Regions from separate parts of the Streptomyces sp. NPDC060000 genome, predicted to be linked through region 2. Evidence: riboswitches for the same ligand, from Rfam matches in the RefSeq annotation. Region 2 holds a riboswitch; each other region holds the start of a gene.

Region 1 (2,192 bases), on a different contig from region 2:
GACGGCGACGGAGTTCCCCCAGCGGCTGTTCGCGCTGGACACCCCGCGCCGCACGGCGGCCTCGTCCATCACGTCGTCGTGGTACAGCGTGGCCAGGTGGGTCAGCTCCACCACCACGGCCGACGGCACGATCCCCGGCGCGTACGGGTCCCCGAACTGCGACGCGAGCACCACGAGCAGCGGCCGGAACCGCTTCCCGCCCGCTCGTACGAGATGCTGGGCGGCCTCCGTGATGAACGGGACCGCACTCTTGGTGGCCTCGAGCAAGCCTTCCTCGACAGCCGCCAATCCGGCCTGGACATCGGCTTCCAGAGCCTGGTCCCGCACGCTCAGCCCGAACGGCCCGACGACGGTCACGAGGGGTCTCCTGTCTGCTGGTGTCTACTGGCGATTACGCGGTTTGTCGATAGGTCTCTGCCATCACTCAAGTCAGCGTATCCGGTCACGTTTCGATCACCGATAGCCCCCACGTCCCCCGGGCTCGAATGGGCTCGCCCAGGAGGCGCTCCGCAGGCCAGGCGGTATCGGATCACGCCCGATATGTTTTTGATCAGCTCAGATGAGCGGACATGAATAGAAATGCCGGGAAGCGACGATTCATGTCCGCGCCAGGGTGGCCGGCAGGCCGATGACCCCGCCCGTCCACCCCCGCCCACGTGACGACGATCACGCACCCCCTCCAGGACTTCTCCATCCGGCACCCCTTCACGGACCCACCTCCCGCGCCCGGATTTCGCACGCGACTCATCGACGGTGCTTTAACGATGAGTTGGGCCTAATGCCCGATTCGCCGCTCTTGTGAACGCTGGTGAGTTGGCTCACTCCCCTCGACCGCCCGGGCCGACCTCGCCCTTCACCGATTCTCCGCACGCCCCAAGCAAGTTGAAGCTTTGCACCCACAAAGGATCAAGCACCCCATAGGTCACAGACCAAGGTCAATAGGGGTCAACTGTGAATCCGGTACTTGTTTCGGACATGTGCTCTCGCATACGTTCCCGGCCTGTCGGGCGGAACGCCGAATCCTGCCGCCGCCCGAACCACCCATCGAGAACGCTCGGCAGGAGCGGGGGAACCAGGTAAGTCGCCGAACCGGATGTTCCGGACGTCTTGGATGTATCAGACGTTTCGGACCACCCGGTACGGCTTGGGGTCAAGTCGCACCCGTAAGACGCGACCGGGCAGCTCCCGCCCGAACCCGACAGCTCACCTCGCAGGCGCTGGAGAGGAAAATCATCATGCCCGCTGCCGCTCAGCCGCGCCGCAACCGTCTCGTCCGCACGCTCGCCGTCGCCGTCACCGGCGCCGCCGTGCTCGCCCTCCCGCTCATCGGCGCGACCGGCGCCTCCGCGGCGACGCCGACCGTCGCCACCGCCACCAGCCTCGGCTACTCCAACAACCTCGACGGCTGGATCCGCGCCTCCCTCCAGGTCATGGGGCAGCACGGCATCCCGGGCACGTACAACGGCATCTACCGCAACGTCATCCGCGAGTCCTCGGGCAACCCCTACGCCATCAACCTCTGGGACTCCAACGCGGCCGCGGGCATCCCCTCCAAGGGGCTGCTCCAGGTCATCGACCCGACCTTCCGCGCCTACCACGTCTCGGGCACGTCGTGGAACTCCTACGACCCGGTCGCGAACATCACCGCCGCCTGCAACTACGCGGCCGCGCGGTACGGCTCGATCGACAACGTGTTCGGCGCGTACTGACCCTCGCGTCGGTGCCGATCCGTTCCGCGGTACCGGCCTTCCCGGTCATGGAAACAATCGTTCGAGGACGACGGCCACGCCGTCGTCCTCGTTCGACGTCGTCACCTCGTCGGCCACCGCCTTGAGTTCCGGATGGGCGTTGGCCATGGCGACACCACGAGCCGCCCAGTCGAACATCGGGATGTCGTTGGGCATGTCCCCGAAGGCGATGGTGTCCTCGGGCCGCAGCCCCAGACGTTCGGCGGCCAGGGCCAGCCCCGTCGCCTTGGTGATCCCGCAGGGCTGAAGCTCGACCGTGCCCGGCCCGGACATGGTGACGGTGGCCAGCGAACCGACCACCGAACGGGCCGTCGCCGCCAACTCGTCGTCCGACAGGGTGGGATGGCGCAGCAGCACCTTGCTGATCGGCTCGCACCACAGGTCGTCGCGCCGACCGACACGCAGGGCTGGCAGCGTCGGGTGCGGCATGCGGTAGCCCGGCTC
Region 2 (2,192 bases):
CCGTGGTAGCGGTTGGGGTCACCGTCGCGGAGCTCGATGGCCTCGAAGGCACCGGTGGAGGCGCCGGACGGAACGGCGGCACGACCCGTGCTGCCGTCGTCGAGGCCGACCTCGACCTCGACCGTGGGGTTGCCTCGGGAGTCCAGGATTTCCCGGGCTACGACGACGTCGATGGACGGCACGAGCATCTCCTTCTTGGGATGTGACGCTGGTTGTGCGGGGCCCAGGGGCCTTGAGGAGCCCTTGCTGAGCCTTGCGACTAGAGCCTAACCGCCCCGGGGCCGTCGGCAGCCGACCGACCGTCCCGTGGACAGACAGACGGTACCTATTGTTTCCGCCCGGAACAAAGAGGGTGGCCGAGAAAAGCCAACAGGAAGTGGCGAACGGGCAAAGAGAAACCCCGCCCCGGTGCGTACGGGGGAACGCGCACCGGAGCGGGGAGCCCGTGGGGACGGGGGGGTGACCCTCACGAGGTCTTCAGTGTGCCGACCTCGGATGTGAGGGCACTGTGGCTTCTCTGGGGACCAGGTGTCACTTCAGGCGCGGTGCCACTTCAAGTGCAGTGCCACTTCAGGCGCAGTGTCACTTCAGGTGCAGTGTCACTTCAGGCGCAGTGTCACTTCAGGTGCAGCTGCTGGCCCGGGTAGATGAGGTCCGCGTCCGTGACGATGTCCTTGTTCAGCTGGAAGAGCTTCTCCCAGCCACCCTTGACCTTGTGCTTCTCGGCGATGGAGCTGAGGGTGTCGCCCTTGCCGACCTTGTACTCGCCGTCACCCTTCTTGACCTTCTTGCCGGTCGGGGTGGTGACCGTCTTGGAGGCGGCCGGGCGGTCGGTCGAGCGGGAGGCGCTCTGCTCCTCGGTCGAGCGGGTGCTGGTGCTGCCGCTGTTCGACGAGCTGGAGGAATCGGAGGAGCTGGACGAGCCGGCCGAACCGGAGCTCGAGGAGCCGGCGCTGCCGCCGTTGTAGGCGGCGCCGGACAGGCCGGTGCCGCAGACCGGCCAGGCACCCTTGCCCTGACCCGCGAGGACCTTCTCGCCGATGGCTATCTGCTGGGACTTGGAGGCCTGGTTGGCCTGCCCGGCGTACTGCGTGCCGCCGTACGCGGCCCAGGTGGAGGCGGAGAACTGGAGGCCGCCGTAGAAGCCGTTGCCGGTGTTGATGGACCAGTTGCCGCCGGACTCGCACTGGGCGACCGCGTCCCACTCGGAGGAGGTGGCGGCGGAGGCGTTGCCGGCCGCCATCAGCGGGGCGGCGATGGCGACACCGGTGACGCCGGCGAGCGTGGCGACGCGGGTGGCCTTGGACGGACGACGGTGCTTGCCCTTACCGGAAAACAGCATGGTGGATCCCCTCACCGACGCCTACGAGGTGAGCTGTCGGGTTCGGGCCGTGTGAGTTGCCCGGCCACTCCTCACCCACCGGAGCACTGCTCCGTGGGGGGTGTGGCTTAACCCCTAGCCGTTCCGGTCAACCACCCCGATGCGGCACTTACCTTGGGTCCCCCGCTCCTGCCTACGGCGCTTGACGCGACGACTGTTCCCGGGTCGTCGCTGGCAGGATTCGGCGTTGCGACGGCCGGGGCTCGGGTTGCCGAGCGGCCTCGACCGTAGACACGCGATCGGCGGAATTTCAAAGACGATCAGGGCTTCTGAGACTCATCCCACACTTCACCAAATCGGACATTCAGTGCGAAGCGTGACGTGAACTGCCGCTGTTTTTCTTGGGCTTTGCGCCCTATTCCACCCCTGTGTCGAGGGTCTGACCGGGGGTGATGTTGCTCGGGTCGGCGCCGATGAGGCCCCTGTTCTCGGCGTAGAGGGCGCGCCATCCGCCGTCGAGGTCAAGGGAGTCGGCGATGGACTCGAGGGAGTCGCCCTCCTGGACGAGATAGGTGGCCGCGGCGTGCCGGCCGGTGGACGCGGTGGTGGTGCCGTCCAGGGCGTCCACGCCCGCGTCGGTCGCGCTCTTGGGTGTGGCCTCGTCGGCGGTGCCGCGATGGCGGCCGGAACCGAGGGACCCCGTGTCGACGAGGCTCCAAGAACCCGCTTCCTGACCCGAATTGTCCGAGTCGTCCGCTTGCGGGGATGCCGCGACCGAGCCGCCACCCGTCTGCCCGTCACCCTTGCCACCAGAACCGCCGGACGCACCGGAACCGTCCGCGGCGGAAGAAGAGGACGAAGGGGAGGAAGA
Region 3 (2,192 bases), on a different contig from region 2:
CGCCACCAACGCCGTACAGCACACCTTCGGGCAGTCACCCGCCTTCACGGTGGGCCTCGTCCTCGACCGTGACGAACAGGTGCGCGTCGGCGTCACCGACAGTCACCCGCGCTTCCCCAGACGACTGCCGGCCGCGGTCCAGCAGGACAACGGCCGAGGGCTGGTGATCATTCGCTGGCTGACCGCGGAGTGCGGCGGCAGGCTGAGAGTGCGGCCGACCCGGGAGGGCGGCAAGACGGTCACCGTCGAGCTCCCGTGGGCCCTGCCGGCGGCGGAGCAGGGGGCCGGAGCTCTGGCGGCGCCGGCGGAGGGTGAGCTCCCGGGGCGGTGAAGGCGCGTCAGGACGCCCCACCACCCCGGGAAGCACCGGTCCGGGAGAACATCACCCCGGGCAGACCGTTACGCGACCAGGGCCCGTCCTAGCGGACCCGGCCGTACCAGACGCTCCTGGTCCAGATCTTCTGCAGCTTCACCACGTCACCGGTCTTGGGCGAGTGCCAGATCTTGCCCTTACCCGCGTAGATCCCGACGTGGTAGACGTTCGATCCGGAGTGGAAGAACACGAGGTCGCCTGCCTTGCGGCTCGACGCCGAGATGTGCTTCGTCTTGTTGTACTGCTGGGCCGCCGTCCGGGGCAGGCTCTTGCCCGCCTTCTTGAACGAGTACAGCGTGAGCCCCGAGCAGTCGAACCTCTTCGGCCCGGTGGCCCCGTACTTGTACGGAGCACCTTTCTTGGAGGCCGCGATCTGGAGCGCCTTCGTCGCCGGTGTGGCGGCCGCGGCGTCGGGGGCGAGCCCCGGGACCACGACCGAGCCGCCCACGGCGGCGATGGCGAACGCCGAGGCCGTACCGGCCCGGACCATGAGCGACGGGACACGATTGAGCGCAGACATGCGCAACCCTTCGTCAGCCGCCTGTGAAGGATGACCTGTCGGATTCGGGCTGACAAAGTTGCCCGGCCGCGGCTGCGGCTTCACCCCAAGGGCTGCTCGGCCCGGTCATGGCGTGACCGTTCCGGCGACCCGTCTTGCTCGGGTCCTCCACTCCTGCCGATGCACTCCTGTCGACCGGTCATCCGGGCGGCGGCAGGACTCGGCGTCCGCCCGGACCGCCCCGCCTCTTGTGGCGGGGGCTTGTCGTCAGTCAGGGATCTTGGCTCACTGATGTCCGAAAATCCCAACGGAACCGGGGATTTGTGGGGTTACTCACCACTCACCCGTTCGGGTGAACACTCTGATGGGTGATCAGGTGCCGAGGCGCCTCAGGGGCTCCCACCAGCACTGACGCCTCCTGTCCCGCCCGGAGAGCGCTCTTGTGCGCAACCTGTGAGCGTCCGGGGGAACAGCAGACGCTCTGCCGAACGGGGGTACGCCTTCTGGGTCGTTTCGACTTCGGTCCGGTCGTCACGTCCGGTGCCGAACCGCCCGGCCCGCGGGTGTGCCGGGGTCAACTGTCGGAGAGCGGCGGGAGCGTGACGCGCGCCGTGCGGCGCTCCCCGTCCAGGACGCGCAGCGCCCGCGCGAGCGTCGGCGCGTGCAGCTCGCTCTCACCCCGCTGGTGCATCAGCGTCAGCGCGTCGCGCAGTGCGGTCGCCTTGGTCACCAGCGCCTGGGCGGCGCGCGGTCCGCGGTAGGTGTCCCCGTGGTGGGCGGGGTTGATACGGCCGAGCATGTCGACCACGTCGAGGTAACCGTCGATCAGCTCGGCCTCCGCGCGGGTCAGTGCGGGCAGCGGCGGCAACTCGGGCACCATCGCCGGTTCACCGCCCGCCGTGCGTGCCGGCCGACCCCCGCGAACAGCGTCGGTTCGGGGTCACGGCGGAGTACCGGGGGCCGGATCCGTCGTAGGGCCGCCCGTCCGCGGGTCCTGGACACGCGAAGGGCCGTGCGCCCCCTGAGGGAGGACGCACGGCCGGTGCGACGGGTCAGGCGACGAGCGCGGGCTTGCGCGCCTCGACGGCCGGCCCGGCCGGGGCCGGCCCCCGCTTCAGCTGCGCGCCCAGCAGCACCGCCCCGAGGCCCAGCGCGGCCCACCAGGTCAGTGTGAGCGCGGGGCCGGTCGCCGCCGCTCCGTCGAAGAACGACACCGAGCGCAGCAGGGTCGTCCCGGCGCCCGGCGGCAGCCACTGGCCGATCGCCCCGACCGGCTCCGGCAGCATCCGCGGCGCCGAGGCCGCCCCGGAGAACGGGTTG
Region 4 (2,192 bases), on a different contig from region 2:
GAAACGTCGACGATTGACGTGTGTTCCGTGACTCTATTGCAATGAGCGGGAATTTCCGATGGCGGGCCGGAATCCAGGGATATTTTTTGGACAGCAGAGCCTCGGAAACAGCGAAAGCCCCGGCCGGGAGGGCCGGGGCAGGACGATCTGTCGCCGTGGGACGTCAGACGTTCACGCCGTGCTTACGGAGATAGGCGACCGGGTCGATGTCCGAGCCGTACTCCGCCGTGGTACGGGCCTCGAAGTGCAGATGCGGACCGGTGACGTTGCCGGTGGCGCCGGACAGGCCGATCCGCAGACCGGGGGTGACCTGCTGACCCACCGACACCTCGATGGACGACAGGTGACCGTACTGGGTGTACGTCCCGTCGTTCATCTTGATGACGATCTGGTTGCCGTAGGACCCGCCCCAGCCGGCCTCGACGACGGTGCCGGAGCCGACCGCGTGCACGGAGGTACCGCTCGCGGCGTGGAAGTCGATGCCGGTGTGACTGCCGGAGGACCACAGCGAGCTGCTGGCCTGGTAGCCGGTGGAGACGTAGGAACCGGTGATCGGCGACACGAAGGTGTTGAGGAGCTTGCGCTCGGCCTCACGGGCGGCACGCACGCGTGCCGCGCGCTCCTCCACGGCCTTCTTGGCGGCGGCCTCGCGGGCGGCCTGCTCGAAGGCCGCCTGCTTCTGCACGGCGACCTGGTCGTCGATCTGCTCGACGACGGACTCGCCGGCGGTGACGACGGGGATGAGCCCGGTCTGCTCGGGGGTGGGCTCGGCGGCGAAAGCCGGGGTGGAGGCGACGGTGGCCATGACACCGGTGGTGGTGAGCGCCGCGATGCCCGCCGCGCGGACGCTGGTGCGCTGCATCCGGCTGGGCCGACGGTGCTTCCCGGTGGCGCAGGTGAACGCCATGAAGTTGGGGGTGTCCTTTCCTTCCCTCTCGCCTACCGGGTTAGCTGACGGGTTCGGAGCAGGAAGGTCTCCTACGGACCCCCTCGCGCTTCGCGCGCGGGCGTCCGATTCACCCCAGGGACTTCACAAGTGGGTCCCCGGCTCCCCTGGCTCGCGCCGTACGGGGACTCGGCGATGACTGTCCGGTGCCGCGGCTGCGGCGCACTGCCTGACGAACAGCCCGGATGACGTTAAGCGGCGCGGGTTTCAATCCTCAAACGGATCTCGGTTTTTGTAGCGCATCCCACAGGGCAGACAGGCAACCTCCGCCCCAATTCGGACACGCAGGGGCCCTGGTGACGCTTTCGTCGACCAGGGCCCCTGCGCGCGCGTGCCGTTGCCGGGATCTACTCCGCGGACACGACCTTGACCTCACCGATGCCGAGAGCCTCGACCGGCTCCCTGATCCGGGCCGCGTCACCGACGAGGACGGTCACGAGGCGGTCCACCGGGAAGGCGTTCACGGCCGCCGCGGTGGCCTCCACCGTGCCGGTCGCGGCGAGCTGCTGGTAGAGCGTGGCCTGGAAGTCGTCGGACAGGTGCTGCTCGACCTGGTCGGCCAGCGTGCCGGCGACGGCGGCGGCGGTCTCGAACTTCAGCGGCGCCACGCCGACCAGGTTCTGCACGGCGATGTCACGCTCGGCGTCCGTCAGCCCCTCGGCGGCGAGGGTGCGCAGCACCTTCCACAGGTCGTCCAGGGCGGGACCGGTGTTCGGGGTGTCGACGGAGCCGCTGATGGCGAGCATCGCCGCGCCCGAGCCGTCCGGGGCCGACCGCAGGACCTGGCCGAACGCGCGGACACCGTACGTGTAGCCCTTCTCCTCGCGCAGGACGCGGTCCAGCCGGGAGGTGAGGGTGCCACCGAGGCAGTACGTGCCGAGGACCTGCGCGGGCCACACACGGTCGTGCCGGTCGGCGCCGATGCGGCCGATCAGCAGCTGCGTCTGGACGGCGCCGGGGCGGTCCACGATGACGACCCGGCCGGTGTCGTCGGCGGTCACCGGCGGCACCGGCCGTGGCTGGGCCGAGGAGCCCGTCCAGGCGCCCAGGGTGTCGCCGAGGAGCGCGTCCAGGTCGACGCCGGTGAGGTCGCCGACGACCACGGCGGTGGCCGTGGCGGGCCGGACGTGCTTCTCGTAGAAGGCGCGTACGGCAGCGGAGTCGATCTTCTCGACCGTCTCCGCGGTGCCCTGGCGCGGGCGCGACATGCGCGCGGTGGCCGGGAACAACTCCCTGGAGAGCTCCT

The links. Region 2 has a riboswitch for cyclic di-AMP ahead of ACFWBB_RS21335 (transglycosylase family protein). Riboswitches for the same ligand answer to the same signal wherever they lie in the genome.
Region 1: it holds a riboswitch for cyclic di-AMP, as region 2 does, so the genes downstream of both, ACFWBB_RS08920 (transglycosylase SLT domain-containing protein) here and ACFWBB_RS21335 (transglycosylase family protein) in region 2, are expected to answer to the same signal.
Region 3: it holds a riboswitch for cyclic di-AMP, as region 2 does, so the genes downstream of both, ACFWBB_RS27360 (C40 family peptidase) here and ACFWBB_RS21335 (transglycosylase family protein) in region 2, are expected to answer to the same signal.
Region 4: it holds a riboswitch for cyclic di-AMP, as region 2 does, so the genes downstream of both, ACFWBB_RS18350 (M23 family metallopeptidase) here and ACFWBB_RS21335 (transglycosylase family protein) in region 2, are expected to answer to the same signal.

Annotation. Positions count from the first base shown of each region.
Region 1 is NZ_JBHWUU010000011.1:86,285-88,476, reverse strand. Features, by position in the region: gene ACFWBB_RS08925 (polyprenyl synthetase family protein) at 1-357, opposite strand, end outside; cyclic di-AMP (ydaO/yuaA leader) riboswitch at 1,004-1,232, shown strand; gene ACFWBB_RS08920 (transglycosylase SLT domain-containing protein) at 1,236-1,709, shown strand; gene ACFWBB_RS08915 (HAD family hydrolase) at 1,755-2,192, opposite strand, start outside.
Region 2 is NZ_JBHWUU010000039.1:47,741-49,932, forward strand. Features, by position in the region: gene eno (phosphopyruvate hydratase) at 1-188, opposite strand, end outside; gene ACFWBB_RS21335 (transglycosylase family protein) at 617-1,342, opposite strand; cyclic di-AMP (ydaO/yuaA leader) riboswitch at 1,346-1,532, opposite strand; gene ACFWBB_RS21340 (transglycosylase family protein) at 1,737-2,192, opposite strand, start outside.
Region 3 is NZ_JBHWUU010000057.1:9,417-11,608, forward strand. Features, by position in the region: gene ACFWBB_RS27355 (ATP-binding protein) at 1-331, shown strand, start outside; gene ACFWBB_RS27360 (C40 family peptidase) at 420-893, opposite strand; cyclic di-AMP (ydaO/yuaA leader) riboswitch at 897-1,108, opposite strand; gene ACFWBB_RS27365 (hypothetical protein) at 1,447-1,752, opposite strand; gene ACFWBB_RS27370 (ABC transporter permease) at 1,925-2,192, opposite strand, start outside.
Region 4 is NZ_JBHWUU010000031.1:54,887-57,078, reverse strand. Features, by position in the region: gene ACFWBB_RS18350 (M23 family metallopeptidase) at 164-907, opposite strand; cyclic di-AMP (ydaO/yuaA leader) riboswitch at 922-1,091, opposite strand; gene ACFWBB_RS18345 (M16 family metallopeptidase) at 1,294-2,192, opposite strand, start outside.